Sphaerisporangium krabiense: one gene and its partner. The main gene of each other region encodes a partner of the protein of the gene in region 2 in a complex. Links are inferred from orthologs where the notes say so. Each region holds a gene or a part of one and is shown on either strand. Other genes may lie near its edges.

Region 1 (15,736 bases), 1.8 Mb from region 2 along the record:
CTGGACGCCGCGAGCCGCGCCCGCACGCTCGCCAGGTCCAAGCGCGGCTGACCCTCTCCGGCGGCGTGGCCGGCGTCAGGGCCGCTTCTTCTCCTGCTCGCCGGCCTCGCCCGCGTACTTCCCGCCCGCGGCGAGCTTCTTGTCGCCGTACAGCTCCGAGACCGTCACGAACGTGTACCCCTTGGCCGCGAGGTCGCGCAGCAGGTTGGGCACGGCGTCGACCGTGGTCTTGTGGATGTCGTGCATCAGCACCACCGAGCCGGCCTTGGCGTCCGCGGCGCGCCGGGCGACGACCCCGCTGTCCTTGTCGCGCCAGTCGAGGGTGTCGACGTCCCACAGGATCTGGGCGAGGTCGGCGCGCCGGGTGGCGTCGGCGACCTTGCCGTCGGTGGCCCCGTAGGGCGGGCGCATGAGGCGCATGGTCACGCCGGTGGCGTTCCTGACCGCGTCCTGGGTGCGTTCGAGCTGGGTGAGCAGGGCCTCGGAGGACAGCGAGGGCAGCGAGGGATGGTCCCAGGAGTGGTTGCCGAGCTCGTGCCCCTCGGAGACCATGCGGCGCAGGTAGACCTGGGTGAACGGGTTGACCATCTGGCCGACCACGAAGAACGTGGCCTTGGCGTGGTGCTCGGCGAGCATGTCGAGCAGCCTGCCGGTGTAGTCGAAGGGGCCGTCGTCGAAGGTCAGCGCCACGCACTTGACCCGCTCGCAGGGGATGGAGCGGCGTTGCGGCGCGACGACGGGCCGGGATCCCGGCCAGCCGGGCTGCTGGGCGATCACGCGGAAGGCCAGCAGGGCCGGGTCCGCCGCCGGGCGGACGGGGGGTGAGGTGCGGACGGGGGCGACGTCATCTCTCTGGTTCCTCCGGATCGGGGCGGCCACCTCGCCGCACCCTGACAGGACGAGCGCCGTCGCGAGGGAGAGCGAGAGCGGAAGGAGCGAGACCAATATCCCCGCGCGAAATCCAGCCACCGTAAGCTCCCCCCGGACAGCGGCAGGGGTTACGGGTACTTTTCTGCCGTTTCCCCCCGCAAAGTCTTGGCGAGCTCTTCCCACCAGGAAGGGACGTCGGCCCGCAACTCCGCGTAACGACGCGCCACCCGAATGGCGCATCCACCCGGATCCGTACCCAGATGGCGACGTTTCACCACACCCTCCTGCCAACGGTAAAAGCCATCACGGTACGTGACGACCAGCCCAATCCAGACAGAAAGCATGGCTTCCTCGCACACGGAGTACGCGTCGTCGACTCCGAGCCCCGCGAGCTCGACACGCAGCTTGGCCATGGCCGCGCGAGGGTCGGTCACCCGTCCACCCCCCGGGCGACCATCGGCGGGACGGGGACGCGGCCGCGGAGCCGGCCGAGGGGATGAGTCTTCAGCTCCTGCACACCGATGATGTACCCGTATCGGACATGCCCTCGCACCGTTGTGAGCGAGACGTGATGTGTCCGTAAGGTCGCGGCACGGGGACGGGCGGGAGGTCCTACTCGCCCGGCACGTGGTCGGGGATCTGGCGGGGCTCGGTGACGACCATGATGAACCGCAGCGTCCCCTCGGTCTCGTTGGCGTAGCGGTGCGGCCGGTCGGCGCTGAACAGGACGGCCTCGTCCCTCCCGACGACGTGCGCGCCGCCGTACACCGTCAGGGTCAGCTCGCCCTCCAGGACCGTGAGCATCTCACGGGTGCCCGCGGGGTGCGCGTCGCCGTCGTGGTGCTCCCCCGGCGCGAGGGTCCAGTCCCACAGCTCCAGGATCGCGGGCGCGTCGGAGCCGACGAGGAGGCGCGCGGAGCCGCCCTTGTCGCTGCGCCACAGGGTGACGACGTCGCTGGCGTGCACGACCCGGACCACCGGGGTGTCGGAGACCTCGACGAGGCGCGCGACCGTGACCCCGAGGGCGTCGGCGATGCGCGTGAGGGTGGAGACGCTGGGGTTGGTGCGGCACTGCTCGATCTGCACGAGCATGCCGCGGCTCACCCCCGAGCGGGCCGCCAGGGCGTCCAGCGTCAGGCCGCGGTGGGCGCGCTGGGCTCGGACGTTGCTGGCGATCGCGGCGGTGACGGTTTCCGGATCCGGCATGAGTGCAGTGTAGTGTCCGTTGTGTTCACCAGATTAGTCCTAATATATTGCACTAAGAGTGCATTGGACTGGGGGGTGAGCCGGGATGGCGGCGGTACTGCTGGCGACCATCTGTGCCGTCGTCTACGGCATGGCCGACTTCTTCGGCGGGCTCGCCACCAGACGCTCCCGGGTCCTCGCCGTCGTGCTGGTCAGCCAGATCGCCGGGCTGCTCTTCGTGCTGCCGCTGCTCCCGCTCCTGCCGGGCGCGCCGAGCCTCGGCGGGCTGGCCTGGGGCATGGGCGCCGGGCTCTGCGGCGGCCTCGCGCTGATCTTCTTCTACCGGGCGCTGGCCGGGGGCGTGATGTCGGTGGTCGCGCCCACGACCGCCACCATGTCCGTGGCGCTTCCCGTGCTCGTCGGCCTCACCATGGGCGAACGGCCGGAGCCGCTCGCGCTCGGCGGGGTGGCGCTCGCGCTCGGCGCGGTGATCCTCGTCGGCCGCGACTCCACCACCGCCGGGGCGCGCATGGCCTTCGGGCCCGTCGTCCAGGCCCTGGCCGCGGGGGCGGGCTTCGGCGCGTTCTTCGTCCTGCTCAAGCAGGTGCCCGAGGGCACCGGCATGTGGCCGCTGTTCGGCGCGCGCCTCGCCTCGGTCACCCTGGTCGGGGCGCTGGCCCTGCTCACCGGGCGCACGCTGCGCCCCGGGCGCGGTTCGCTCCCCACGATCGTCACCGCGGGCGTGCTCGACATGGCCGCCAACGTGCTCTACCTGCTGGCGGCGCAGCGCGGGCTGCTCGTCGTGGTGGCGGTGCTCGTGTCCCTGTACCCGGCCAGCACGCTGGTGCTGGCCCGCTGGGTGCTGAAGGAGCGGCTCAACGCCGTCCAGGCGTCGGGCATCGGCCTCGCCCTCGGCGCCATCGCCCTCATCGCCGCCACCGCCGCGTGACGCCCGCCGCGTCCCGGACATGACGAAGGCCGGCACGATCGCCGTGCCGGCCTTGACGGAGCCTCGGGAAAGGGCGGCCGGGAATCAGGCGGCCTGGAACTGCGGGGTGCGCACCGCGCCCTCTTCGTGGGCGTAGCCTTCCAGCATCGTCCTGAGCTGGCGGCGGCCGCGGTGCAGCCGCGACATGACCGTGCCGATCGGCGTGCCCATGCGCTCGGCGATCTCCTTGTACGCGAAGCCCTCCACGTCCGCGAGGTACACCGCGACGCGGAACTCCTCCGGAAGGGCGCGCAAGGCGTTCATCACGACGCTGTCGGGAAGCTGCTCAAGGGCCTCGGTCTCCGCCGAGCGCAGCCCCGTGGACATGTGGGACTCCGCGGCGGCGAGCTGCCAGTCCTCGATGTCCTCCGCCGTGGACAGCTTCGGCGACCGCTGCTGCTTGCGGTAGTCGTTGATGAAATTGTTCGTCAGGATCCGGTGCAGCCACGCCTTCAGGTTCGTGCCGGGCCGGAACTGGTGGTAGGAGGTGTAGGCCTTGGCCACCGTCTCCTGCACGAGATCCTCGGCGTCCGCCGTGTTGCGGGTGAGGCGCATCGCCGACGCGAAGAGCTGGCTGGTCACCGGCATGACGTCGCGTTCGAACCACGCACGACGCTGCTGCTCGGTCATCGAGATCATGTCATCCCCCTCATGCCTGCTGACCCCCGTTACCCATCCGGCTTGAACCCATGCAGGCTCGGTAACCGCTTACTCCATCTGACGGCCGATCACATGCTCATGGTTCACCCATAAGTGTGACGTTAAGGGTTTTTGCTGGTCAGGGAGGCCCGTCAAGCGGTATGGCCCGAGGTGGCGACGTCACACCCGGTACCGGACAAGTCTCATTATAGTAACAGACTCCACCCAAAACGGTAGAAAGTGTGGTAAGGCTCACACAGATACGGTAGCGGGTACGGTGACGCCATGAAGTACGTGGACCGGCACGACCGTACGACGCGCGACTGGGTGGCCGAGGCGATCCGCACGGTCGAGGCCGACGCCAACCGTAGCTGCGACACCCACCTGCACGTCTTCCCCCTCCCCCCACGCTGGGGCGTCGACCTGTACCTGAAGGACGAGTCCGTCCACCCCACCGGCTCGCTCAAGCACCGCCTGGCCAGATCGCTGTTCCTGTACGGCCTGGCGAACGGCAACATCGGCCCGTCCACGACCGTCATCGAGGCGTCCAGCGGCTCCACCGCCGTCAGCGAGGCCTACTTCTGCCGCATGCTCGGGCTGCCGTTCGTCGCGGTCATGCCCGCGTCCACCTCGCCGGAGAAGATCGCGCTCATCGAGTTCTACGGCGGCAAGTGCCGGCTCGTCGAGGACCCCAAGGCGATCTACGAGGAGTCGCACCGCCTGGCCGAGGACACCGGCGGCCACTTCATGGACCAGTTCACCTACGCCGAGCGCGCCACCGACTGGCGGGGCAACAACAACATCGCCGAGAGCATCTACCAGCAGATGTCCCTGGAGCGGCACCCCGAGCCCGCCTGGATCGTGGTCGGCGCCGGCACCGGCGGCACCTCCGCCACGATCGGCAGGTACATCCGCTACCGCCGCCACGCCACCCGCCTCGCCGTCGTGGACCCCGACGGCTCGGCGTTCTACCCCTCCTGGGTCGACGGCGAGACGGGCACGACGGCCCGCGGGTCGCGGATCGAGGGCATCGGCCGCCCGCGGGTCGAGCCGTCCTTCCTGCCCACGGTCATCGACCGCATGGTCCAGGTGCCGGACGCCGCCTCGATCGCGGCCATGCGCTGGGTGCGGGAGGTCACCGGGCGGGACGTCGGCGGGTCCACGGGCACGAACGTCGCCGCCGCCGTCGAGATCATCAAGGAGATGCGCGCGAACGGCGAGCACGGGAGCGTGGTCACGCTGATCTGCGACGGCGGCGAGCGCTACCGCTGCACCTACGGGGACGACTCCTGGCTCGCCGGGCACGGCATCGACATCGCCCCTCCGCTGGAGGAGATGCGCGCCTTCCTGCGGGAGTGAGCGCGACCCGGTCAGGCGCCGGTGGCGGGCACGCCGAACGTGCCGGCGAGGTCGTCGAGGATCTTCTCCGCGCCGAGGATGCCGCACGCGGTCATCCAGGTGAGGTCGTCCACCTCGTGACGCTCGCCCTTCAGTCGCGCCCAGAGGGGGTTGGCCTCGAACTTCTGCTGGATCTTCCGCACGTCGCCCTTGTCGTCGGGATAGGTCGCGACGAAGATGTGATCGGCGTCCAGGTCGGCGATGCGCTCCTCGCTGATGTCCACGGCGATGGTGTCGGTGGTCGTGGGCTGGCCCTGCGGCCGGGGGAGGCCGACGTCCTTCAGGACGATGCCGGAGTAGGAGTTCTCGACGTACAGCCGGACGGTCGGCTCGCCGGCGAAGCGGGCGATCGTGACGGACGGCATCGTGCCGGAGTTCTTCGCCTTGATCGCCGCGCCGATGCCCTGGGCGCGCTTCTCGTAGCCGCCGATCCTCTGCTCGGCGAGGTCCTCCTTGCCGAGGGCCGTGCCCATGAGGCGGAGGTTCTCCTTCCACAGCGCGCCGGTGGTCTCGCTGAAGACGGTCGGGGCGATCTTGGACAGTTTGTCGTACAGCGCCTCGTGCCGGACCTTGGCGGAGACGATCAGGTCGGGCTTCAGCGCGATGATCTTCTCCAGGCCGGGCGCCTCCAGCGTGCCGACGACCTGGGCGTTCGCGCCGTACCGCTGGGCGTTCTCGCCCAGGTAGTCGGGCAGCTTCTCGCTCAGGGACCGATAGGTCGTGAAGCCGACGACCTCGGCGTCCAGGGCCACCACGGCGTCGACGAAGCTCTGGTCGAGCGCCACCACCCGCTTGGGGGCGGCCGGGATCTCGGTCGTGCCCATCGCGTGCGTGACGGTGCGGGGGAAGGCCGCGGCGGACGCCGGGGCGCCGCTCTCCGTGGCGGGTCCGGCGGCCGTGGGCTCGTCGCCGGCCCCGCATCCGGCGAGGCCGATGAGGACCGCGGCGGCCACGCCGACGGCGCGCAGAACTCGCATCTCAGTCATCCTCCGGTCATGTTTAGGTCAACCTAAATTAGGTAAGGCAGCCCTAATCTGACATACTCATCCCTGGTTCGGCAAAGGACGCTCGCCACGAGAGGCGCAGCAAGAGGCACCAAAGGTGCGTATCGCCCTTAGCCCTACAGACCTCACGAAAGCCACAGGGAAGGGCCGCAGGAGATGACCGCAGCGGCGGGGACGGCGCGTACGCCGCTCCCCCGGGCCCGGCGGCGTCTGGTCGTGCCCGGACTCCTGCTCGCCGTGCTCGCGGCCGTCCTGCTCAGCGTCACGGTCGGGGCCAAGCCGGTCTCCCCCGGCGACGTCTGGCACGCCCTGTGGAGCCCGGACGGCGGCGAGAGCGACATCATCGTCCGCGGCCTGCGCGTCCCCCGCACCCTCCTCGGGCTCCTCGCCGGGCCGGCGCTCGGCGTCGCCGGCGCGCTCGCCCAGGGCCACACCCGCAACCCCCTGGCCGACCCCGGCCTGCTCGGCGTCACCCAGGGCGCGGCGTTCGCCACGGTGCTGAGCATCGTGCTCTTCCGCCTGGACGGCGTCTACGGCTACATCTGGTTCGGCCTGGCCGGAGCCCTGATCGCCGGGGGCGCCGTTTTCGCGATCGGCCTCGCGGGCGGGCGCGGCGGGCCGACCCCGGTCACGCTGGCCCTGGCGGGCACCGCCGTCAGCGCGCTGCTGTACGCGCTCACCTCCACGGTCGTCCTGCTGGACCAGCAGGCCATGGACGTCTTCCGCTTCTGGCAGATCGGCTCGATCGCCGGGCGCGACGCCGCGATCGCCGGGCAGGTGCTGCCGTTCGTCGCCGCGGGCCTGATCCTCGCCTTCGCCAACGCGCGCGGCCTGGACGCCCTCGCGCTCGGCGACGACGTGGCCCGCGGCCTCGGCAGGCGGGTGCCGCTCACCCGCACCGTGGGCCTGGCGTCGATCACGCTGCTCACCGGGGCCGCGGTCGCCGCCTGCGGGGCGCTCGCCTTCGTCGGGCTCATCGTGCCCCACCTGGCCCGCGCGCTCGCCGGCGCCGACCACCGGCGGCTCCTGCTGTACTCCGCGCTCACCGGGGCGGCCCTGCTCCTGCTCGCCGACGTGCTCGGCCGCGTCGTCGCGCGGCCGGGCGAGCTGGAGGTCGGCGTGGTGCTCGCCCTGCTCGGCGCCCCGTTCTTCGTCGTGCTGATCCGCCGCGGCCGGGCGGTGCGCCTGTGAGCGCACCGGAGCTGCGGCTGCGGCGGCAGCGGCCGGTGCGGATCGCCGGCGCGTCCTGGCTGCTGCGCCCGCGCGCCGCCGCCGTCACCCTCGCCGGACTCGCCGCCCTGCTCCTGCTCATGGGCCTGAACGTCCGGCTCGGCGACATCCCCCTGACCCTGGCCGACGTCGCCCGGACCGTCCTCGGCGGCGGCGACGCCGGGGACCGGCTCGTCGTCATGGAACTGCGCCTGCCACGCGCGCTCACCGGGGCCCTCGTGGGCGCCGCGCTCGCGATCTCCGGGGCTGTCACCCAGGCCATCGCCCGCAACCCGCTGGCCGGGCCGGACATCCTCGGCGTCACCTCCGGGGCGAGCGTGGCCGTCGTGGCGCTGACCGTGCTGACCGGCACCGCGCACGGCGGCGCGGGCGGCACGCTCGCCGCGATCGGGATACCCCTGGCGGCCGTGGCCGGCGGCCTGGCGGGCGCCGCGCTGGTGTACGGGCTGGCGTGGCGCAAGGGGATGGACGGCTACCGGCTGATCCTCGTCGGCGTCGGCGTCGTCGCGGTGTTCACGAACGTCAAGTACTGGCTGCTCACCGCGGGCGACGTCAACGACGCGGCCCGCGCGATGGTGTGGATCAGCGGATCACTCAACGGCAGGGGGTTCGAGCACGTCGTGCCCGTGGCCGCCGCGCTCGCCGTGCTGGTCCCCGCCACCCTGCTCGGCTCCCGCACGCTCGGCGCGCTGCGGCTCGGCGACGACACCGCGCGCGGCCTCGGCGTGCGGATCGACCGCGGCCGGGGGGCGCTGCTGCTCGCCGCCGTGCTGCTGGCCTCCGTCGCCACGGCCGCGGCCGGGCCGATCACGTTCGTGGCGCTGGCCTCGCCGCAGATCGCGCTGCGGCTCGCCGGGGTGGCCCAGCCGCCCGTCGTGGTCTCCGCGGTCACCGGGGCCGTCCTGGTCGCCGCCGCGGACCTGGCCGCGCGGACGCTGACCCCGGTGGAGCTGCCGGTCGGCATCGTCACGGCGGTGCTCGGCGCACCGTACCTGGTCTTCCTGCTCATCCGCACCCGGCGCGTCAAAGGTGGCACATGAGACTTCAGGCCGCGCGGCTCGAACTCGGCTACGGCGACCGTCTCGTCGTGGACGGCCTCGACCTCGGCGTCGAGTCCGGCACGGTGACCGCGATCATCGGCCCGAACGGGTGCGGGAAGTCCACGCTGCTGCGCGCGCTCGGCCGGCTGCTCAAACCCGCCGGCGGGCACGTGCTGCTGGACGGCGCGCGCATCGACAGGATGCCGAGCCGTGAGGTCGCCAAGACCCTCGGCGTGCTGCCCCAGGCGCCCAGCGCGCCCGAGGGGCTCACCGTGGGCGACCTGGTGGCACGGGGACGGCACCCCCACCAGGCGTGGTACCGGCAGTGGTCCGCGCGGGACGAGGCGGCGGTCGCCGAGGCGCTGCGGATGACCGGCCTGCTGGAGCTGGCCGAGCGGCCTCTGGACGAGCTGTCCGGCGGGCAGCGGCAGCGGGCGTGGATCTCGATGGCCCTGGCCCAGGGCACCCCGCTGCTCCTGCTGGACGAGCCGACGACGTTCCTGGACCTGGCCCACCAGATCGAGGTGCTCGACCTGGTCGCCCGGCTCAGGGACGAGCTCGGCCGCACGGTCGTCATGGTGCTGCACGACCTCAACCTGGCCGCCCGCTACGCCGACCGCCTGGTGGCGATGCGCGACGGCCGCCTGGTCGCCACCGGGAGCCCGCACGAGGTGCTGACCGAGCCGCTTCTGTCGGAGGTCTTCGACCTGCGGGCCAAGGTCGTCCCCGACCCGGTCTTCGCCACGCCGATGATCGTGCCCATCGGCCTCCGCCGCCCCGCGGCGGAGGCCGGGGCCTAGAACCTCGTCAGCGGCCGTTGTCGCCGAGGATGGCGTCGACGAAGACCTCGGGGTCGAAGGGGGCCAGGTCGTCGGGGCCCTCGCCGAGGCCGACGAGCTTGACCGGGACGCCCAGCTCGCGCTGGACGGCGATCACGATGCCGCCCTTGGCCGTGCCGTCCAGCTTGGTCAGCACGATGCCGGTGACGTTCACCGCCTCGGCGAACACCTGGGCCTGGCGCATGCCGTTCTGCCCGGTGGTGGCGTCCAGGACGAGCAGGACCTCGTCCACGGTGGCCTTCTTCTCGATGACCCGCTTGACCTTGCCGAGCTCGTCCATGAGGCCGGTCTTGGTGTGCAGGCGGCCCGCCGTGTCGACGATGACGGTGTCCACCTTGTCGTCGATGCCCTTGCTGACCGCGTCGAAGGCCACGGACGCCGGGTCGGCGCCCTCGTCCTTGCGCACGACCTCCGCGCCGACGCGCTCGCCCCAGGTCTGGAGCTGGTCGGCGGCGGCGGCGCGGAAGGTGTCGGCGGCGCCGAGGACGACCGTGCGGCCGTCGCCGATCAGCGCGCGGGCGAGCTTGCCGGTGGTGGTGGTCTTGCCGGTGCCGTTGACGCCGACCACCAGGACGACGGCGGGACGCTCGCCGTGCGGGGCGGTGCGCAGCGTGCGGTCCATGTCGGCGCCGATCTGGGTGAGGAGCTGCTCGCGCAGCAGGCCGCGCACCTCGCCGACGTCGCGGGAGCCGAGGACCTTCACGCGGGTGCGCAGCTCGTCGACCATGGCGCGGGTGGGGGCGACGCCGACATCGGCGGTGATCAGGGTGTCCTCGACCTCGTCCCACGCGTCGTCGTCGAGACGGTCGCGGGACAGCAGTTCGAGCAGGCCCTTGCCGAGGGAGGTCTGCGAGCGGGCGAGCCGGGCGCGCAGCCGCACCATGCGCCCCGCGGAGGGAGGGGGGATCTCGATCTCGGGAACCACCACGGGCTCCACCGGCCTGGCCGGAGGCGGCACGGTGGTGGTGATGGTGTCTTCCTCGATCACACCGGCCGGCGGGGCCTGGTCGCGCTCGGGAAGAGTCGGCGCCTGCGGCGGGGGGACCGGCGGCGCGTGCCGCCGGCTGGGCCGGAACAGCAGGAACATGCCGCCCAGCGCGAGCGCCGCGACGACGATGACGATCACAATGATGCCGAGATACCCATCCACAAGATGTCAGTTTTCCAGACGGGCGGGCGTGCTGCCGCCCGGGCTCGCCCCCCGTGCGGTGGTTATACCGATATTTCCTGACTTCTAGGCTGAACTTGAAGGATCGGCACGAGGTCAGGCGCTCTCCCGCTCGCGCAGGCGCTGGCTGACGACCTGCGTGACGCCGTCCCCGCGCATGCTGACCCCGTACAACGCGTCGGCGATCTCCATCGTGCGCTTCTGGTGGGTGATCACGATGAGCTGGGAGCTCTGCCGCAGCTCCTCGAACAGGGTGAGCAGCCGCTGGGTGTTGGTGTCGTCCAGCGCGGCCTCGACCTCGTCCATGACGTAGAACGGCGACGGGCGGGCCTTGAAGATCGAGATCAGGAACGCCACGGCGGTCAGCGACCGCTCGCCGCCCGACAGCAGCGACAGGCGCTTGACCTTCTTGCCCGGCGGGCGCGCCTCGACGTCCACGCCTGTGGTCAGCATGTCGGAGGGGTCGGTCAGCAGCAGGCGGCCCTCTCCGCCGGGGAACACCCGCGTGAAGATCGTCTCGAACTCGCGGGCGACGTCCTCGTAGGCGGCCGTGAAGACCTGCTCCACCCGCTCGTCGACCTCCTTGACCACGAGCAGCAGGTCCCGCCGGGTCTTGCGCAGGTCTTCGAGCTGGGAGTTGAGGAAGGTGTGGCGCTCCTCCAGCGCGGCGAACTCCTCCAGCGCCAGCGGGTTCACCTTGCCGAGCTGCGCCATCTGCTTCTCGGCCACCCGCGCCCGCTTCTCCTGCTCCTCGCGGACGTACGGCACGGGCTCGCCGTCGGCGACCGGCACCGGCTGGCCGGGGCCGTACTCGGAGGTCAGCGCGTCCACCTCGACGCCGAACTCCTCCATGGCCCTGGCCTCCATCTGCTCCAGGCGCAGGCGCTGCTCGGTGCGGGCGACCTCGGTGCCGTGCACGCGGTTGACCAGGCCGTCCAGCTCGCCGGACAGCTCGCGGACCCGCACCCGTACGGCCTTCAGCTCCGCGTCGATCTCGCCCCGCGCCCGTTCGGCCTCGTCGCGCTCCCCCGCCGCCGCCGCGAGGGAGGCCTCCAGCAGCCCGAGCGCGCGCCCGGCGCCGCGGGCGACGGCCTCGGCCAGCGCGGCCTGCGCGCGGCGGCGCTCGCGCAGCGCGGCGGCGCCCGCCCGCTCCTCGCGCTCACGGCGTGCGGCGCGCACGAGGTGGTCGGCGCGGCCCGCGATGCCCGTGACGCGCTCCTCGGCGGTGCGGACCGCCAGGCGTGCCTCCATCTCGGCCTGCCTGGCCACCGCGCAGGTCGCGGCGAGCTCGTCACGGGTCTCGGTGGTCGGCTCGGCGGCGAGCTCGTCGGCGTACTCGGCCCCGGCCAGGCGCTCCTCCAGCTCCACGACCCCGGCCAGGTCGCGGTCGCGGGCCTCCTCCGCGGCGGCGACGTTGGCGGCCAGCCGGTCGCACTCCTGGCGGGCTGCGTCCGCGGCGGCGTCGAGCTGGGCCAGCCGCCTGGCCGCGACGGCGAGCCGCTGGTCGGCCTCCCGCTGCCTGCCCCGCACGGCGTCCAGCGCCCGCCGGGCGGCCTTGACGCCCGCCTGCGCGGCGTCGGCGCCCGTCTGCGCCTGGCTCACCCCCGCCTGGGCGGACTCGACGGCCTGCTGCGCCACGCGCTCGGCCTCGATGGCCTCCTCCAGCGCGACGACGGTGCGCGCGGCGGTCTCCGTCACCTCGGCCAGGTCCGCGACGGCCTGGTCCAGCGCGGTGCGCATCTGGAGCACCGACGTGCCGCCGCCCGACCCGCCGTACGCGTAGTGGGCGCCGACCAGGTCGCCCGCCCAGGTGACCGCCCGCAGCTCGGGACGCTCCCGGACCACCCGCGTGGCGGCCTGCGGGTCGTCCACCACGACCACGCCGGACAGCAGGCCCTCGGCGGCCTCGCGGAACGCCTCCGGCACCGTGACCAGGTCGGCCGCCCACACCAGGCCGTCGGCCGGCGCGGGCCGGGGCACGACGGCGTCGGAGGCGACGACCAGGCCGGCCTTGCCCGCGCCCTTGGCCCGCAGCAGCTCCAGGGCCTCCACGACCGTCGCGTGCGACTCGACGGCCACGGCCTCGGCGGCGGCCCCCAGCACCGCGGCCACGGCGACCTCGGCCCCGGGCCGCACGCTCATCAGCGTGGCCATCGGCCCGAGCACGCCGGGCAGCCCCGCCGCCAGCAACGCCGCGCCGCCGTCCGCGCCCTCCGCCAGGCCCATCTCCAGGGCGTCGCGGCGGGCCTCCAGCGCCGCCACCGCGCGCTGCGCCTCCTGGTCGGCCGCGCGCGCCGCGCCCACCGCCGTCCTGGCTTCGGCCAACGCCCGCCGCGGGCCCTCCACGGCGGCTCTGGCCTCCTCCACGGCCGTCCTGGCCGCCTCGACCGCGGCCTCGGCCTCCGACAGGCCCTCCTGGGCCACGGCCAGCTCCTCGGCCAGCTCAGGCTCGGCCGCGGGGCCTGCGAGCCGCTCGGCGTCGTGGTCCTCCCGGGCGCGCTCGGCGCGCTGCCCCGCCTCGGCGAGCGCCTTGCCGAGGCGCCCGATCTCCTCCTCCGCGGCCCGCGCGCGGCCCCGCACGGCGGCGACCTCGCCCCGCAGCCGGGCCAGGCTCTCGCGGCGGTCGGCCGCCGCCCGCGCCGCCGCGGCCAGGCGGCGCTCCTCGTCCGCCAGCGCCTCCTCGGCCTCGGTACGCCGCCAGACCGCCTGCTCCAGGACCTCCTCGGCCTGGTCCAGCTCGATCTTCAGGTTCTCCTCGCGCGCGCGGACCTCGGCGGCCTCGCGCTCGTAGTCCTCCGGGTCGCGCCCGCGCCGCTCGATCGACGCCGCCTCCAGGGCGTGCCGCTGGCGCTCGCTCGCCAGCGTGCCGACGCTGTGGAACCGCTCCTTGAGCGCGGCCAGGCGGTAGTAGGTCTCCTGGGCGGAGGCGAGGCGAGGCTGCGCGGCGGCCTCCGCGGCCTCCAGCTCGGCCTCCCTGGCCTGCCCGGCCTCCAGTTGCCCCTCGACCTCGGCGCGCCGCACCCGCACGGCGGCCTCGTCGGCGGCCTCCCGCTCCAGGCGGGTGCGCAGCCGCACGACGTCGTCGGCGAGCAGGCGCAGGCGGGCGTCGCGCAGGTCGGCCTGGATCACCGCGGCCCTGCGGGCGATCTCCGCCTGGCGGCCCAGCGGCTTGAGCTGGCGGCGCAGCTCGTTGACCAGGTCCTGGACGCGGGTGAGGTTGGCCTGCATGGCGTCGAGCTTGCGCAGCGCCTTCTCTTTGCGCTTGCGGTGCTTCAGGACGCCCGCGGCCTCCTCGATGAACGCCCTGCGCTCCTCGGGGCCCGCGTGCAGGACCGTGTCGAGCTGGCCCTGGCCCACGATGACGTGCATCTCGCGCCCGATGCCGGAGTCCGACAGCAGTTCCTGGATGTCCAGCAGGCGGCAGGTGTCGCCGTTGATGGCGTACTCGCTCTGGCCCGACCGGAACATCAGCCGGCTGATCGTCACCTCGGTGTAGTCGATGGGGAGGGCGCCGTCGGTGTTGTCGATCGTCAGCGTGACCTCGGCCCGGCCGAGCGGCGGGCGCGAGGACGTCCCCGCGAAGATGACGTCCTCCATCTTGCCGCCGCGCAGCGACTTGGCGCTGTGCTCGCCCATCACCCAGGCGAGCGCGTCGACGACGTTGGACTTGCCCGACCCGTTGGGGCCGACGACACAGGTGATCCCCGGCTCGAACCGCAGCGCCGTGGCGGAGGCGAACGACTTGAAGCCGCGCAGCGTCAGGTTCTTGAGATACACCCGCCGCCGACCTCCCCGACATTCCGAGATCGCCCACGTCAGAGCGATCTATGCGGGGCACCTTACCCCTTCGGGCATCCTCCGGTGGCGCGTAAGAGCTTCACGGCCGGGCGCAGCCGCGCGCCCGCGGACGCTCGTGCCGTCCATCGGCACGTCACCGGGGTCGGTTCCGGTCGCGCGGACGAAGCCGTATCGGTATGGCGAGGTTCCCTGCTCGGGCCACAGATCTTGACGGATCCCGCGTGATGCTCCGAAGATCCATCCGGGAAAGCCAGGATTCGGTCTATCTTCGGCCATCTCGACGTGAGACGTGGCGCCTGAGGGGGGAGTGTGCCGGAGGAACAGCAAAGGGACGCCTTGGGAGGCGTCCCTGACGGTGTTGCCGTACCGAGCCTCAGGTGAGGGCCGGCTCGCGATCCTGCAGACGGGTGAACTCCTCATCCCGCGACTGCGCCGCGAGAGCGTCGTTCTGAGCCTGGAGCCTTGTGAGCTCAGCCTCCAGATCCCGGATCCGCTGCTGGAGACGGCGCATTTCCGAGACCATCCGAGGGTCGAGACCGCCGACGTGGCCGAGTAGAGCCTTCGCCATGGTTAAGGGTCCTCCACGCTGAGTGACCAAACTGGGTCGCGCACTTGTAACCGCGGGAGGGGTGCGCGTGTTTCCTCTCAAGAGTCGCACCGGCGATGGAGGCGGTCAAGTTGAACGCTCCCCATGAATGCACCAATGGGCACTCCCGACATGTAAATATACCGCATTTAGGGGGTTTAAGGGAAGCGGCTACCGCTCCACGAAACCACCAAAACCACCGCGAACCGGAGACCACCGCTCCACCACTGCATCTACCCGCCCCGGGGTCGTGTCACCCCTGAGCAGGGCGAGAAGCTTCTCACAGTCCTCACGGAGCCCCTCCGCGACGACCTCGACACGCCCGTCCGCCAGGTTCGACGCCGAGCCCACAAGTCCGAGTTCGAGCGCCCGCGCGCGCGTCCACCAACGGAACCCGACCCCCTGCACGTGGCCGCGCACCCACACGTTCAGACGTACCTGACCCGAGTCGGGCGCCGTCATGGAAGGCTCCGGGGTTGACAACGCGGGCAACTGTAGGAGGACCTGTTCATGAACGCCTCACGCAGCACCGGGGCGCCGCAGCGGCCGCACGGCTCCCCCTCCCGGCCGTACACGTTGAGCGAACGGTCGAAGTAGCCGCTCTCGCCGTTCACGTTGACGTACAGGCTGTCGAAGGACGTCCCGCCCTGGCCGAGCGCCTCGCCCATCACCGCGCGCACCGCCGCGAGCAGCTCGGCGACCTTGCGCGCGCTCAGCGCCCGGGTCGGCGTGCACCCGTGCAGCTCCGCGCGCCACAGGGCCTCGTCGGCGTAGATGTTGCCGACGCCGCTGATCAGCGACTGGTCGAGCAGCGCCCGCTTGATCTCGCTCTGCCGGACGGCCAGCCGCCGCGCGAACGCCTCGTCGTCGAAGGCGTCCTCCAGCGGGTCGGCCGCGATGTGGACGATCGGCTCGGGCACCGAACGGGCCAGCGGCACCAGCGGCGCCACCAGCAGGTGCCCGAAGGTGCGCTGGTCGACGAAGCGCAGCT
Region 2 (14,316 bases):
TCACCGTGCTGGTGGACATCGCCAAGGACGCCGGGGTGCCGGTCAACCACCTGGAGCGCGTCACCCCGGTCGTCACCGGCTTCCTGCTCGGGTACGTCGCCGCGATGCCGCTGCTCGGCCGCCTGTCGGACCGGTACGGCCGCAGGCCGCTCGTCCAGGCGTGCCTGGCGGGCTTCGCGGCGGGCTCGGCCGTGACGGCGCTCGCGGGCTCGATCCCCCTGCTGACGGCGGGCCGCACCCTGCAGGGCATCGCCGGGGGCGCGCTGCTCCCGATCACCATGGCGCTGATCGGCGACCTGTGGGACGAGCGCGCCCGCCCGATCGCGCTCGGCGCCGTCGGCGCGGCCCAGGAGCTCGGCAGCGTCCTCGGCCCCCTGTACGGCGCCGGGGTCGCCGCCGCGATCGGCTGGCGCGGCATCTTCTGGATCAACATCCCCCTGGCCCTGCTCGCCGCCGTGGCCGTCCACCGGACGCTGCCCGGGACCGGCCCCGGATCGGGAGCCAAGACCGGTCCAGGCACCGGCCCCGGGTCCGGCGCCAAGACCGGCCCAGGGACCGGCGCTGAGACCGGTGGACGCGGCGCGGGCCGGGTCCGGATCGACGTGGTCGGCGGACTGCTGCTCGCGCTGGCCCTCGGCCTGCTCGTGGCCGGGCTCTACAACCCCGAGCCGGACAAGGCGGCCCTGCCCGCGTGGGGCCCGGCCGCGATCGGGGCGGGCCTGGCGGTGGGCGTGGCGTTCGTGCTGTGGGAGCGGCGCGCCCCGGTCCGGCTGCTGGACATGAGCGGCGTGCGGCGCCTGCCGTTCTCCGGGGCCCTGGTGACGAGCTTCCTGGCCGGGGCCGCGCTGCTGGTGACGCTGGTGGACGCGCAGCTCGTCGCGCAGACCCTGCTCGGCAGGGACGCCGTGGGCGGAGCCCTGGTGCTGTCGCGGTTCCTGGTCGCGCTGGCCGTGACGGCGTTCGCGGGCGGCCCGCTGGTGCGCCGCTTCGGCGAGCGGGCTGTGGCCGTGGCCGGGATGGCGCTGGCCACCGCCGGGTACGTCCTGATCTCGCAGTGGCCGGTGGCGCTCGCCGACGCCCACTATCCCCTGGGCCTGGCCCGCACCGATGTGGACCTGGCCGTCGCCGGGCTCGGGCTGGGCCTGGTGATCGCGCCGGTGTCCTCGGCCGTGCTGCGCCTCAGCCCGGCCGACCGGCACGGGCTGGTCTCGGCGGCGGTGGTGGTGGCGCGCATGATGGGCATGCTGCTCGGCGTCGCCGCGCTGTCGGCGTGGGGGTTCCACCGCTTCCAGTCGCTGACGGCCGGGCTGGACACGCCGCTGCCGTTCGGCGTGGAACCCGCCGAGTACGCCCGGCGCCTGGCCGCCTACACCGCCGAGGTCACCCGGGCGCTGCACCAGGAGTACACCGAGATCTTCCTGCTCACCGCGGTCGTCTGCGCGGCCGGCGCGCTGGCGGCCCTCACCCTGCCGGGACGGCGGCGCGAGCGGACGTGAAGGCCCGCGCCCCCCTTCGCGGGGGGCGCGGTCGGCGTCACTTCTTCTTCGCGGCGCCCCGCTTGTCGCGGATCCTCATGGTGACCTCCAGCGGCGAGCCCGCGAAGCCGAACTCCTCGCGGATGCGGCGTTCCAGGAAGCGCCGGTAGGTCTCCTCCAGGAAGCCGGAGGTGAACAGCACGAACTTGGGCGGCTCGGTCGACGCCTGCGTCGCGAACAGGATCTTGGGCTGCTTGCCGCCGCGCACGGGCGGCGGAGTGGCCGCGATGAGCTCCGACAGGAAGGCGTTGAGCCGGGCGGTGGGGACGCGGGTCGTCCACGACTCCAGGGCGCGCTCGATCGCCGGGACGAGGCGGTCGACGTGCCGCCCGGTCTTGGCGGAGATGTTCACGCGCAGCGCCCACGGCACGCGGACGAGCTGGCGGTCGATCTCTTTCTCCAGGTAGTACCGGCGGTCCTCGTCCACCAGGTCCCACTTGTTGAACGCCACCACCATGGCGCGCCCCGACTCGATCACCATGCTGATGATGCGCAGGTCCTGCTCGGTGAGCACCTCGGAGGCGTCGATGAGCACGACGGCGACCTCGGACCGCTCCAGCGCGGCCTTGGTGCGCATGCCCGCGTAGAAGTCGGCGCCCTGGAGCTGGCGCTCCCGGCGGCGGATGCCCGCGGTGTCGACGAAACGCCAGGTCTTGCCGCCCAGCTCGACCAGCTCGTCCACCGGGTCGCGGGTGGTGCCCGCCATGGGGTCGACCAGCACGCGCTCCTCGCCGGCGAGCTTGTTGAGCAGCGACGACTTGCCGACGTTCGGCTTGCCGACCAGGGCGATCCTGCGCGGGCCGCGCTCGGCGGCGAACCGCTGCGGCGGCGCCTCGGGCATCTTGTCCAGCAGGACGTCCAGCAGGTCGCCGCTGGAGCGGCCGTGCAGGGCCGAGACCGGCTGTGGCTCGCCGAGGCCGAGCGACCACAGCGCCGCGGCCTCCAGCTCCTGCCGCTGGTCGTCCACCTTGTTGGCGGCCAGCACGAGCGGCTTGCCCGAGCGGCGCAGCACCGACGCCACGGTCTCGTCGGCGTCGGTCACCCCGACCGTGGCGTCCACCACGAACAGGATCACGTCGGCCAGCTCCACCGCGACCTGGGCCTGCTCGGCGATGCGCAGCCCCATGCCGGTGGCCTCGGGGTCCCAGCCACCGGTGTCGACCAGCGTGAACCTGCGGCCCCGCCAGAGCCCTTCGTAGGTCACGCGGTCGCGCGTGACGCCCGGGACGTCCTCGACGACGGCCTCACGGCGCCCGATGATGCGGTTGACCAAAGTGGACTTGCCCACGTTGGGGCGGCCCACCACGGCGACGACCGGCAGGGGGCCGGAATCCGGCTCCGCCTCCGGCGTGGCGCCGTCCTCCTCGAATTCGGCGAGGTGGGCGGCGATCCAGCCGCCCTCGTCCTCGTACTCCCCCGTCACGTCACGTCCGTTCCGTTGTCCTTGGCACAGTCCTTGGCGCAGCCCTCGGCGCGCCGGTTCACCGGCGGGCCGGGGCGCCCTGACGGGGCCCGCGCGGGCCACGGGTCAGGTGCGCTCCTTCACGAGTCGAAGCACCTCGGAGATGACCTCGTCCAGGTTGAGCTCCGTGGTGTCCAGTTCGACCGCGTCGGCCGCCATCACCAGAGGGTCGGCCTTGCGGGTGGAGTCGAGGGTGTCGCGCCGGGCCATCGCCAGGCGCTGCGCCTCGACCGTCGTGCCGGTGAGCTCGGCGCTGCGGCGCCGGGCGCGGGCCTCCGGGCTCGCCGTCAGGTAGACCTTGACCGGCGCGCCGGGAGCCACGACCGAGCCGATGTCCCGCCCCTCCACGACGATGTCGCCGCCGTCGATGAGGGCGCGCTGCTCGGCGACCAGCCGGGCGCGGACCTCGGGGACGGCGCTCACCGCGGACACGGCGGAGGTGACCTCGTGGGTGCGGATCTCGGCGGACACCTCGCGCCCGTCGACCGTGACGCCAGGGGCGTCGGGGTCGGTGGCGATGGTGAGCGCGGGTTCGCCGGCGCGGGCGGCCACGGCCGCCGGATCGCCGACCTCGACGCCGTGCTCCAGCATCCACCAGGTGATCGCACGGTACATCGCCCCGGTGTCGAGATAGCGAAGCCCGAGCGCGCGCGCGACTCCGCGCGAGGCGCTCGACTTGCCCGACCCCGAAGGACCGTCCATGGCGACGACCAGTGCGGTCACGGCATCTCCCTCCGCCCTCCCGATTGAGTTGTCCGCAAAGAGGGTACCGGGAATCCTCCGCCACCCGGGCATCGACGGCCTAGGGCACGTGCCAGCCGTGCGCGCGCAGCGCCTCGGCCAGCGCCTCGGCCGCCTCGGGCTGCACCGACAGCTCGGCGGCGCCCAGCGGGAGGCCGGGAGCGTGCTCCAGGCGGACGTCCTCGATGTTGACCCCGGCGTCCTTGGCCACCTGGAACAGGCGGGCCAGCTCGCCGGGACGGTCGCCGACCAGCACCTGCACCACGGCGTACGACCTCGGGGGGCCGCCGTGCTTGCCGGGGATCCTGCTCTGGCCGGTGTTGCCGCGCCGCAGCAGGTCGGTGACCTCGCCGATCGCCGGGCCCGCCTGGGCGCCGTCGCCCACCGCGACCTCCCGCAGCGCCCGCGCGGCGGCGTGCAGGTCGTCGGCGACCGCCTCCAGGACCTCGGCCACCGGGCGGGCGTTGCCCGACAGGATCACCGTCCACAGCCGGGGGTCGCCCCCGGCGACGCGCGTCACGTCCCGCACGCCCGGCCCCGCCAGGCCGAGCGCCGTCTCCGACGCCTCGGCCAGCCGGGCCGCGACCGCGGAGGCGGCGACGTGCGGGGCGTGGGAGACCAGGGCCACGGCCTCGTCGTGCGCGGACGGCTCGACCGGCACGGGGTTGGCCCCGCACAGATCGATCAGCGACAGCACCGCCGCGACCGCCTCGGGCGCGGACTCGGGAGCCGGGCAGTACGCCCACGGGCGGCCGAGGAAGATGTCGGCGCGCGCCGCGGCCGGGCCGGAGCGCTCCCGCCCGGCGAGCGGGTGCCCGGCGACGTAGCTGGACATGTCGCAGCCGAGCGCGGCCGCCTGGGCGATGGGCAGGGCCTTGACGCTGGCCACGTCGGTGTAGAACCGGGCGGCGCCGGTCTTCTGCAGGTCGAGCAGCCACTGGGCCACGTACTGCGGCGGCACGGCGATCACCGCAAGATCGACGGGCGGGCCGTCCTGGGACCACGCGGCGCCCGCGCCGAGCTCGCTGGCCAGGCGCACGGCCGCGGGATCGCGGTCGGCGAGCGCGACCGTCACCCCGTGCTCGCGCAGCGCGAGGGCGACGGACGTGCCGATGAGGCCCGTGCCGACGATCAGCACGGTCTCGATGGCCCGGGGCTCGGCGTTCACTGCGCGATGTCCACCCTCAGCGCGGCCGCGCCCTTGAGGTAGACGTGCTGGATCTCCTGCCGGGGCCTGGCCGTCTCGATGTGGGCCATCAGGCGCACCACGCGGGGCAGCGCGCCCGGCACGTCGATCTCGCTCGCGCAGATCAGCGGCACGTCGTGGAAGCCGAGCTTGCGCGCGGCCAGGGCCGGGAACTCGGAGGTGAGGTCCGGCGTGGCGGTGAAGATCACGCTGATCACGTCGTCGGTGGTCAGGGCGTTGCGCTCCATGACCGCGGTGACCAGCTCGGTCACCCCCGCCAGGATGGCCTCCCGCGTGTCGGCCTCGACCTGGACGGCGCCCCGGACCGCGCGCACCATGGCATTTCCTTTCAGCTACCGCCGCGCCCGCTCGGCGGGCCTGACCCGGCCCCGGGAAGGCCCCGGGCGGCCGGGGACGTCCCCGGTCTGCCCGGTGCGCCCCGGCAGGCCTCACCTTCCCGACAGGTTACATTCCCACGGTCGCGTAAAGGTCGCCGACCTCCTTGAGGGTGAGCGTCCGCATCGTGCCCGGCTTGAGACGGCCCAGCTTGACGGGGCCGAACTCGATGCGCGCCAGATCGATCACGGGGTGGCCCACGGCCTCCAGCAGGCGGCGGACGACGTGCTTGCGGCCCTCGTGGATGACGACCTCCACCAGGGCCTGCTGACCGTGCTCCTGGACGATCTTGAAGTCGTCGGCCTTGACGACGCCGTCCTCCAGCTCGACCCCGTCGCGCAGCACCCGGCCGAGGCCGCGCGGGATCGGGCCGGGCACCTTCGCCCAGTACTTCTTCTGCACGCCGAAGCTCGGGTGGGTGAGGCGGTGGGCCAGCTCGCCGTCGTTGGTGAGGATGATCAGGCCCTCGGTCTCGGTGTCCAGACGGCCGACGTGGAACAGCCGCTCGGGGCGGTCGATGACGTAGTCGGCCAGCGAGGGGCGGCCCTCGGGGTCGGACATCGTGCTGATCACGCCGATCGGCTTGTTGATCGCGAAGTACACCTGGTCCGGGGCGGTGGGAATGCGCTTGCCGTCCACGTGGATGACCTGCTTGGCCGGGTCGACGCGGGCGCCGAAGCGGCGCACGACCTGACCGTCCACCGTGACGCGGCCATCGCCGATCATGTCCTCGCAGGTGCGCCTGGCCGCGACGCCCGCGGCGGCGAGGACCTTCTGCAGGCGGACGCCGCCCGGCACCTCGGTGGTGTCGCGCTCGTCGGTGTAGTCGGAGGGGTAGAAGTCGGGGTCGCGCAGCGGCTGGCGCGCGCTCTTGAACGCCCCGCCCCGCCCGGCGCGCGGCGCCTGGGGACGCCCTTCGCCCCGCCGCCCGCGGACGTCGGCCTCGCGCCGCCCGCCCACGCCGCTCTCGCGCCGCCCGGCCGGGCCGCCGGTCCGTCCCCCCGCGCGGGCCACCGCGCCGCGCCCCTCGTCCGAGCGGCCGTAGCGCCCACGGGAGCTCGCCGGGGCGCCTCCGATGGTGCGGACCTCGTCGCGTCCGTACCGGCCCTCACCGGACTCCCGCGACCGCTCGCGCGCGGGCCGGTCACGGCCGGAATCCTCCCGCCCGTAGCGCGGCCGGTCCCGGCCCGCGTCCTCCCTGCCGAAGCGGGGCCGGTCACGGCCGGAATCCTCCCGGTTGAAGCGGGGGCGGTCACGGCCGGAATCCTCCCGGTTGAAGCGGGGGCGGTCACGGCCGGAATCCTCCCGGTTGAAGCGGGGGCGGTCACGGCCGGAATCCTCCCGGTTGAAGCGGGGCCGGTCGCGGCCCGCGTCCTCACGTCCGAACCGCGGCCGGTCACGGCCCGCGTCGTCGCCGAAGCGGGGCCGGTCCTCACGCCCGAAGCGGGGGCGGTCGCGGCCGGAGTCGTCGCGGGTGTAGCGGCCGCGCGTGCCGCCGCGCTCGGCCCTCGGAGCGCCGCGGTCGTCCTCGCGGCGGTCGCGGAAGGAACCCTCGCCGCGGGACGCGCCACGCCGGTCGCCGCCGGAGAATCCGCCGCGGTCGTAGGAGCTCCTCCGGTCAGAGGAGGCGCCGCGGTCGTAGGAGCTCCCGCGGTCGTAGGAGTCCGCCCGGCGGCCGGCGGCCGAGGAGCCGCCCCGGCCCGCGCGGATGGACCCGCCGCGCTCGCCGCCGCGCTCGTCGTCCCGCCTGCCGTACCGGCCCGTGGACCCGCCCCGCGCCGCCCCGTACGCCGAGGAGCCCCCGGAGGAGGGGCCGCGCCGCGGGCCGCCCTCGAAGGAGCGGGAACCCTCGCGCCCGCGGGGGTCACGGTCGTCGTCACGGGCGAACGCGCCGCGCCCGCCCTTCGAGGCACCACGCTCGCCGGTGCCGCGCCGCCCCTCCGGGCGGAAGGCGTCTCCGCGGTCGCCCGCGCCACGGAAGCCGCCCCGGGAACCACCCCGGGGCGCGCCTCCTCCACGGGGGCCGCCGGAACCGCCACGGGATCCCGCGCCCGCCCGGGAACCGGGGGCGTCGCCGCGTCCTCGACCGCGTCCATCACCGGACGGGGTGCCACGCCTACTGTTCACTTCTGTCGCTCCTCTAAGGTTTCCACGTCGTCGGGGAGGAACGGGGCGAGCGCGGGGAGCTCGTCGAGACTCCGCAGCCCCAGCCTCTCCAGGAAGTACGAGCTCGTGCGGTAGAGCACCGCCTGGCTCTCGGGGTCGGTGCCGGCCTCTTCCACCAGGCCGCGCGCCACGAGGGTGCGCATGACACCGTCGCTGTTGACGCCCCGGATCGCGGCGACCCGGGCCCGGTTGACCGGCTGCCGGTAGGCGACGACCGCGAGCGTCTCCAGCGCGGCCTGCGTCAGCCGCGTCTGCTGCCCGTCGCGGACGAAACGCTCCACGTGGGCGGCTTGGTCGGCCCGCGTGTAGAAACGCCAGCCGCCCGCCACCTCTCGAAGATCGAAACCACGGTCGTCGCGCGTGTATTCCGCCGACAGCTCACGCAGGGTCTCGACGACCTCGCGCACCGGACGCTCCAGCACCTGCGCCAGGGTGACCTCGGCCACCGGCTCGTCGACGACGAGCAGGATCGCCTCCAGGGCGGCGCGCAGGGCCGCCCCGTCCTGGAGGGCGGGGACGCCCGTGGCGTCCTCAGGAGTCATCGGATGCATCCTCCCGGCCGGGGCGCTCGCCCGGCCCGCTGTCGTCGCCGTCCGGGCGCTCCGCAGGCGGGGCGCCCTCGTCATAGTCGTCGGCCACCGCGATGTCTCCGTCGTCGGCGCCGGTCCAGATCACGTGCAGGTCTCCGAGCGGCTCCAACTGCTCGAAGGAGACCGCGGCCTCCCGGAAGAGCTCCAGGACGGCGAGAAAGCGCGCGATGACCTCGTAGGTGCCCGCGCAGTCGGCGGTCAGGGCCCGGAACGTCGCCCTGCGCACGCGCCGGAGCCGTGCGACCAGGATAGCCGCTTGCTCGCGGACGTTGGCGACGGGCTGATAGATGTGCGAGGTCGAGACCGTGGGGGGAAGCTTGGGGGTGAACGCGCGGGCGGCGATCTTGGCGAGGCGCTCGGGGCCGATGCCCAGCACCAGCTCGGGCAGCAGGCCGGCGAACCGGGCCTCCATGGGGACGACCCGCGGCCAGCGAAGAGCCTCCTCGGCCATGCGCCCGGCGAAGACCTTGGCGACCTCCTTGTAGGCGCGGTACTGCAGCAGGCGGGCGAACAACAGGTCGCGGGCCTCCAGCAGCGCCAGGTCCTCCTCGTCCTCCACCTCGCCGGTGGGGAGCAGGCGGGCGGCCTTCAGGTCGAGCAGGGTGGCGGCGACGAGCAGGAAGTGGCTGGCCTGGTCGAGGTCCCACTCGGGGCCGCGGGCGCGGATGTGGGCGATGAACTCGTCGGTCACCTGGTGCAGGGAGACCTCGGTGATGTCCAGCTTGTGCTTGGCGATGAGCCCGAGCAGCAGGTCGAACGGGCCCTCGAAGACCTCCAGGTGTACCTGGAAGGCGTCGGGCCTGGCCTGGCCGGTCGCGGGCTGCTCGGTCACCGGTCCATTCTCCCGCACGCGGGCGGCCGTGCACGCCACGCGTCCGCGTGGTCACGTACCGGACCGGACCGGCACGGAAGGGGCACGGATGGGCGCCGGCGGGCGCTTATGACCAGCGGGACAGGAGCTCGCGGGCCAGCTCGCGGTAGGCGGTCGCGCCCATGGAGGCGGGGTCGAACTGGGTGATCGGCTCGCCGGCCAGCGTGGCGTCGGGGAAGCGCACGGTGCGGTTGATCACGGTGTGGAAGACCTTGTCCCCGAAGCCCTGCATGATGGTCTGCAGGACCTCGCGCGCGTGCAGCGTGCGCGGGTCGTACATGGTGGCGAGGATGCCGTCGATCTCCAGGTCCTTGTTGAGGCGCTCCTGCACCTTGGTGATCGACTCCATGAGCAGGGCGACGCCGCGCAGCGCGAAGAACTCGCACTCCAGCGGCACCATGACGCTGTGGGCGCAGGTCAGCGCGTTGACCGCCAGCAGGCCGAGCGAGGGCTGGCAGTCGATCAGGCAGATGTCGTAGTGCGGAAGCAGCGGCTCCAGGGCGCGCCCGAGCGCGTACTCGCGGGCGACCTCGTTCACCAGCCGGATCTCGGCGCCGGACAGGAAGATGTTGCTGGGCAGAAGGTCCATGCCCTCGACGCTGGTGGCGAGCAGGACGTCCTCTGCGGTGACGTCGGGCTCTTCCATGATCAGGTCGTAGATCGTGGCCTCGAGCGGGCGCGGGTCGATGCCGAGGCCCACCGAGAGGGCGCCCTGGGGGTCGAAGTCGACGAGCAGGACGCGCTGGCCGCACTCGGCGAGCGAGGCGCCGAGGTTGATGGTCGTGGTGGTCTTGCCGACGCCGCCCTTCTGGTTGACCATGGCGACGACCCGCGCGGGGCCGTGGGTGGTCGGCGGGACCGGCTCCGGGAAGACGGGACGCGGACGCCCGGTGGGACCGAGAAGACCCTCGTTCCTGGTGTCGCCCCAGGAAGCGTTGGGACCGGGGTTGCCGGCGATCTCCCGGGCTGAAGCGTCTGTGGTCGCAGTCACCAGATGAACCTCCCTGACGGCCCCGAACCGGACCGTCCGGACGGACACTATGGGGTCGGCACGTATGCGGCAAGGCGACGCGCCCTAGAGCTATGAAGTTGGGCGCCCGGCCCCCGGTGGGGCCGCCGCGTGGGCGTCTCGGAGCCCGTCGACGCCGACCAGGGTATAGACCTGGGTCGTCGTCACCGAGGCATGCCCGAGCAGTTCCTGCACAACCCTAACGTCCGCTCCTCCGTCAAGGAGGTGAGTTGCGAACGAATGGCGCAACATATGCGGCGACACCCCTTGCAGCCCGGCACGCTCCGCGGCCGAGCGCAGCACCTCCCAGGCGCCCTGGCGGGTGAGCCTGCCGCCCCGCGCGTTCAGGAACAGCGCGCGGGTCTCCGGGGCGCTCGGCGAGATCAGCGGACGAGCCCGGTGCAGGTAGGCGCGCAGCGCCTCCCCCGCGTACCGGCCGAGGGGGACGACGCGCGCCCGGCCGCCCTTGCCGCGCAGGCGCACGTGCCCGGCCACGACCTCGCCGCCCGCCTCGACGTCGTCCACGGCCAGCCCGACGGCCTCGGAGATCCGCGCGCCCGTGCCGTACAGGACCTCCAGCAGGGCGCGGTTGCGGTGGATGAGCGGGGCGTCGCCGGAGCCCGCGGCGGCGATCAGCCGCTCCACGTCGGCCACCCCGATGGCCCGCGGCAGGTGGTGCGGCCTGGCCGGCGGGTGCACCGCGCCCGCGGGGTCGTGCGCCGCCAGCCCCTCGCGCAGCGCGAACCTGTGCAGGCCCCGCACGGCCGAGACCGCCCTGGCGGCCGAGCCGGCCGCCAGGGCCCGGTGGTGGGCGTCCCCTTCGCGCAGCGAGGTCAGGAACTCCCGGACGTCGGCCTCGCCGACCTCGGCCAGGGAGGGACGACCGCGCGAGCGCAGGTGCTGGAGGTAGCGCCGCAGGTCACGCCGGTAGGAGGCCAGGGTGTTGGCCGCGAGCCCGCGTTCGGCCCCCAGGTGGGCGAGGTAGCCGGCGATGGCGGCCTCGATCCCGGCGAAGGGGTCGGCTAAAGGGCCGGCGAGGGGGTCGGCGTGGGGGCGCAGGACGGAACCTCCCTGTCAGGCCTCCTCCGCGTCGGCGGGACGCAGGGTGGTGAAACCGTCCGGCGAAGCGGCGTACGCGGCGAGGATACCGGCGACCGCAGGTGCGTTGTGGATCATTCCGGACAGTACCCTGCCGACCGCGTCCGCGAGGGGCACCCAGACGACGGGCATGTCCACCTCCTCGTGCCTGCGGACGAACCCGTTCTCCTCGTCGGGGATGGCCTCGACGTCGCGGGCGAGGAAGACGCGGATGCGCTCGTCGCTCGCGCCGGGCGTGGTGTAGACGTCGATCAGCGTGTGCCAGGTCTTGGCACGGTACCCCGCCTCCTCGGCCAGCTCGCGGGCGGCGCAGTCGACCAGCGGCTCGCCGCGCACGTCGCGGATCCCGGCGGGCAGCTCCCACAGCAGGCGGCGCGCCGGGTGGCGGTACTGCCGCAGCAGCAGCACCCTGCCGTGCTCGTCCAGGGCCACCACGGCCACCGAGCCGGGGTGGACGACGTAGTCGCGGTCGGCGACCTCGTCGCCGGGCATCCGCACCTTGTCGGTGCGCACGGCGATCACCCGGGCCCGGAACCGCTCGGTGGACTCCAGGACCTCCCAGGACGCCGGGACGTCCCGGACGTCCTCGACGGTCAGGTCCTGTGGCTCGGCGCCGTCTCGCCGGGTGTCGTCCCGGACGTCCGGTCCTGAGCCGTCCGCGGTCGTTCCGCTCACGCGCCCCCCTGTCCTCGGTCGGATCGGCTCGATCGCTTCGGTGCGCTCGGTCGCCGCGCCGGGCGGCTCACGCGCCGCGCCCGGCCTTGGTGACCCTCTCGCGCGCGTCGGCGTACGTCAAAGCCGCCTCGACGAGGCCGCGGAAGAGCGGGTGCGGGCGCGTCGGGCGGGACCGGAACTCGGGGTGGGCCTGGGTGCCGACGAAGAACGGGTGGGTCTCGGCGTCCAGCTCGGCGTACTCCACCAGGCGGCCGTCCGGCGACAGCCCGGAGAAGACCATGCCGACCTTCTCCAGCGGCTCGCGGTAGGCGTTGCCGACCTCGTAGCGGTGGCGGTGGCGCTCGTCGGCGACGGCCGCGCCGTACAGCCGCTGGACGATCGAGCCCTCGGCGAGCTTGGCCGGGTAGAGGCCGAGGCGCATGGTGCCGCCCATGTCGCGCTCCCCCGCCACCACGTCCTCCTGGTCGGCCATCGTGCTGATCACCGGGTGCGCGGTGGCCGGGTCGAACTCGGCGCTGTTGGCGTCCTCGATGCCGGCCAGGTTGCGGGCCGCCTCGATGACCATGCACTGCATGCCGAGGCACAGGCCGAGCAGGGGGACCCGGCGCTCGCGGGCGTGGCGGATGGCCCCGAGCTTGCCCTCGATGCCGCGCACGCCGAACCCGCCGGGGATGAGCAGGCCGTCCACGCCGTCGAGCTCGCGCTCGGCGCCCTCGGGGGTCTCGCAGTCGTCGCTCTTGACCCAGCGGATGTTGACCCGGGCGTCGCAGGCGAACCCACCCGCGCGCAGCGCCTCGGTGACCGACAGGTAGGCGTCGGGCAGGTCGATGTACTTGCCGACCAGCGCGACCGTGACCTCCTTGGCGGGGCGGTGCACCCGGCGCAGGAGCTGGTCCCACTCGTGCCAGTCGACGTCGCGGAACGGCAGGCCGAGGCGGCGGATCACGTACGCGTCCAGGCCCTCGGCGTGCAGGACCTTGGGGATGTCGTAGATGCTCGGGGCGTCCACCGCCGAGACCACGGCGTCCTCGTCCACGTCGCACATCAGGCTGATCTTGCGCTTGAGCGAGGTGGTGATGGGCCGGTCGGAGCGGCAGACGATCGCGTCCGGCTGGATGCCGATGCTGCGCAGCGCCGCCACGGAGTGCTGGGTGGGCTTGGTCTTCAGCTCGCCGCTCGGCCCGATGTACGGCAGCAGCGAGACGTGCAGGAAGAACACGTTGTCGCGGCCGACCTCGTGGCGGACCTGGCGGACGGCCTCGAGGAAGGGCAGCGACTCGATGTCGCCGACGGTGCCGCCGACCTCGGTGATCACCACGTCGACGTCCGGGCCGGCCATGCCGCGGATGCGGTCCTTGATCTCGTTGGTGATGTGCGGGATCACCTGGACGGTGTCGCCGAGGTACTCGCCCCTGCGCTCCTTGGCGATGACGTTGGAGTACACCTGGCCGGTGGTGACGTTGGCGGAGCCGTGCAGTTCGGTGTCGAGGAACCGCTCGTAGTGGCCGACGTCCAGGTCGGTCTCGGCGCCGTCGTCGGTGACGAACACCTCGCCGTGCTGGAAGGGGTTCATCGTGCCGGGGTCGACGTTGAGGTAAGGGTCCAGCTTCTGCATGGTGACCCGCAGGCCGCGAAGCTTCAGCAGGCGCCCCAGGCTTGAGGCGGTGAGCCCTTTGCCGAGACTGGAGGCGACGCCACCCGTGACGAACAGATGCTTGGTGTTTGCGGCGCTGCGCAAGGAGGTTCTCCCGTGGTCCGTTGTGAGCGTGGCCGTCCGACGGGCGACCGCGTGTCCACGGGCTCTCAGAATATCAAAGCACGCTTGCGAAGTGCCCGAACATCACCTGGGCGTCCGTTCCCAGCATGCTAACCAACGGGTAACTTTTCCGGTTATGTCACCCCGTGATGGTATTCGCCGGATCTTGACCGGCCTCGTGCACCGAGCGTGGTCGGCGGCCCGGACGGCGGGCGCGATCACGCCGAAGACCCCCGCCGGCTACCGCTTTCGCCTGCTCGGCGAGGGCGCGTGCCTCTCCTTCCCGCCCGGGGCGATCTTCGGCGAGGAGTGGATCGAGATCGGCGACCGCACGCTGGTCGGCGAGCGCGTCTCCATCTCGGCGGGCATGGGCCCCGGCGTCGACCTCGGCCCGCACTCCATCGTCCGCATCGGCGGCGGCTGCTCGATCGGGCGCGGCAGCCACATCGTCGGCCACCACTCCATCGACATCGGCGACGACGTCTTCACCGGGCCGTACGTCTACATCACCGACCAGAACCACGTCTACGACGACCCCGAGACGCCCATCGGCCGCCAGTGGCCGCGCAACAAGGCCGTGGTCATCGGATCGGGGTCCTGGCTCGGCACCGGGGCCGTCATCCTGCCGGGCACCCGCATCGGCAGGCAGTCGGTGGTCGCCGGCGGCGCGGTCGTGCGCGGCGAGTTCCCCGACCACTGCGTCATCGCCGGCGTGCCCGCCAGGATCGTCCGCCGCTACTCCCCCGAGGACGGCTGGCACACCCCCGGCCCCGCCGACCCCAACCCCCTCCGCGCCCTCCGCCCCGGCGCCTGAGCCCTCCCCTAGCGCGC

Evidence for each region.
Region 1: the proteins of BJ981_RS25640 (region 2) and smc are in contact, whole or in part, in a crystal structure (PDB 3ZGX), measured with the Bacillus subtilis proteins. The link is inferred for Sphaerisporangium krabiense from one-to-one orthologs.

The regions. Positions count from the first base shown.
Region 1 is NZ_JACHBR010000001.1:4,035,331-4,051,066, reverse strand. Bases 10,258-14,471 are described here. They hold smc (chromosome segregation protein SMC), read right to left. Parts: upstream 14,139-14,471; coding sequence 10,458-14,138; downstream 10,258-10,457. Other genes in these bases: ftsY (signal recognition particle-docking protein FtsY), read right to left, coding at 10,258-10,343. In the rest of the region: translational GTPase TypA, read left to right, coding at 1-51; BJ981_RS17915 (polysaccharide deacetylase family protein), read right to left, coding at 76-969; BJ981_RS17910 (hypothetical protein), read right to left, coding at 999-1,304; BJ981_RS17905 (helix-turn-helix domain-containing protein), read right to left, coding at 1,483-2,076; BJ981_RS17900 (EamA family transporter), read left to right, coding at 2,162-3,004; BJ981_RS17895 (sigma-70 family RNA polymerase sigma factor), read right to left, coding at 3,089-3,682; BJ981_RS17890 (PLP-dependent cysteine synthase family protein), read left to right, coding at 3,968-5,041; BJ981_RS17885 (ABC transporter substrate-binding protein), read right to left, coding at 5,053-6,057; BJ981_RS17880 (FecCD family ABC transporter permease), read left to right, coding at 6,241-7,275; BJ981_RS17875 (FecCD family ABC transporter permease), read left to right, coding at 7,272-8,354; BJ981_RS17870 (ABC transporter ATP-binding protein), read left to right, coding at 8,351-9,154; more of ftsY, read right to left, coding at 9,162-10,257; BJ981_RS37535 (hypothetical protein), read right to left, coding at 14,533-14,727; BJ981_RS17850 (acylphosphatase), read right to left, coding at 14,917-15,207; mutM (bifunctional DNA-formamidopyrimidine glycosylase/DNA-(apurinic or apyrimidinic site) lyase), read right to left, coding at 15,204-15,736. UniProt on the Bacillus subtilis protein: Required for chromosome condensation and partitioning.
Region 2 is NZ_JACHBR010000001.1:5,863,078-5,877,393, reverse strand. What follows is about bases 6,964-9,757. They hold BJ981_RS25640 (segregation and condensation protein A), read right to left. Parts: upstream 8,909-9,757; coding sequence 8,018-8,908; downstream 6,964-8,017. Other genes in these bases: BJ981_RS25635 (ParA family protein), read right to left, coding at 9,015-9,757; scpB (SMC-Scp complex subunit ScpB), read right to left, coding at 7,444-8,028; BJ981_RS39380 (pseudouridine synthase), read right to left, coding at 6,964-7,447. In the rest of the region: BJ981_RS25675 (MFS transporter), read left to right, coding at 1-1,496; ribosome biogenesis GTPase Der, read right to left, coding at 1,534-2,958; cmk ((d)CMP kinase), read right to left, coding at 3,064-3,720; BJ981_RS25660 (prephenate dehydrogenase), read right to left, coding at 3,800-4,906; aroH (chorismate mutase), read right to left, coding at 4,903-5,262; more of BJ981_RS39380, read right to left, coding at 5,390-6,963; more of BJ981_RS25635, read right to left, coding at 9,758-9,938; BJ981_RS25630 (site-specific tyrosine recombinase XerD), read right to left, coding at 10,029-10,961; BJ981_RS25625 (NUDIX domain-containing protein), read right to left, coding at 11,031-11,651; pyrG (CTP synthase), read right to left, coding at 11,797-13,467; BJ981_RS25615 (acyltransferase), read left to right, coding at 13,652-14,299. UniProt on the Bacillus subtilis protein: Participates in chromosomal partition during cell division. May act via the formation of a condensin-like complex containing Smc and ScpB that pull DNA away from mid-cell into both cell halves.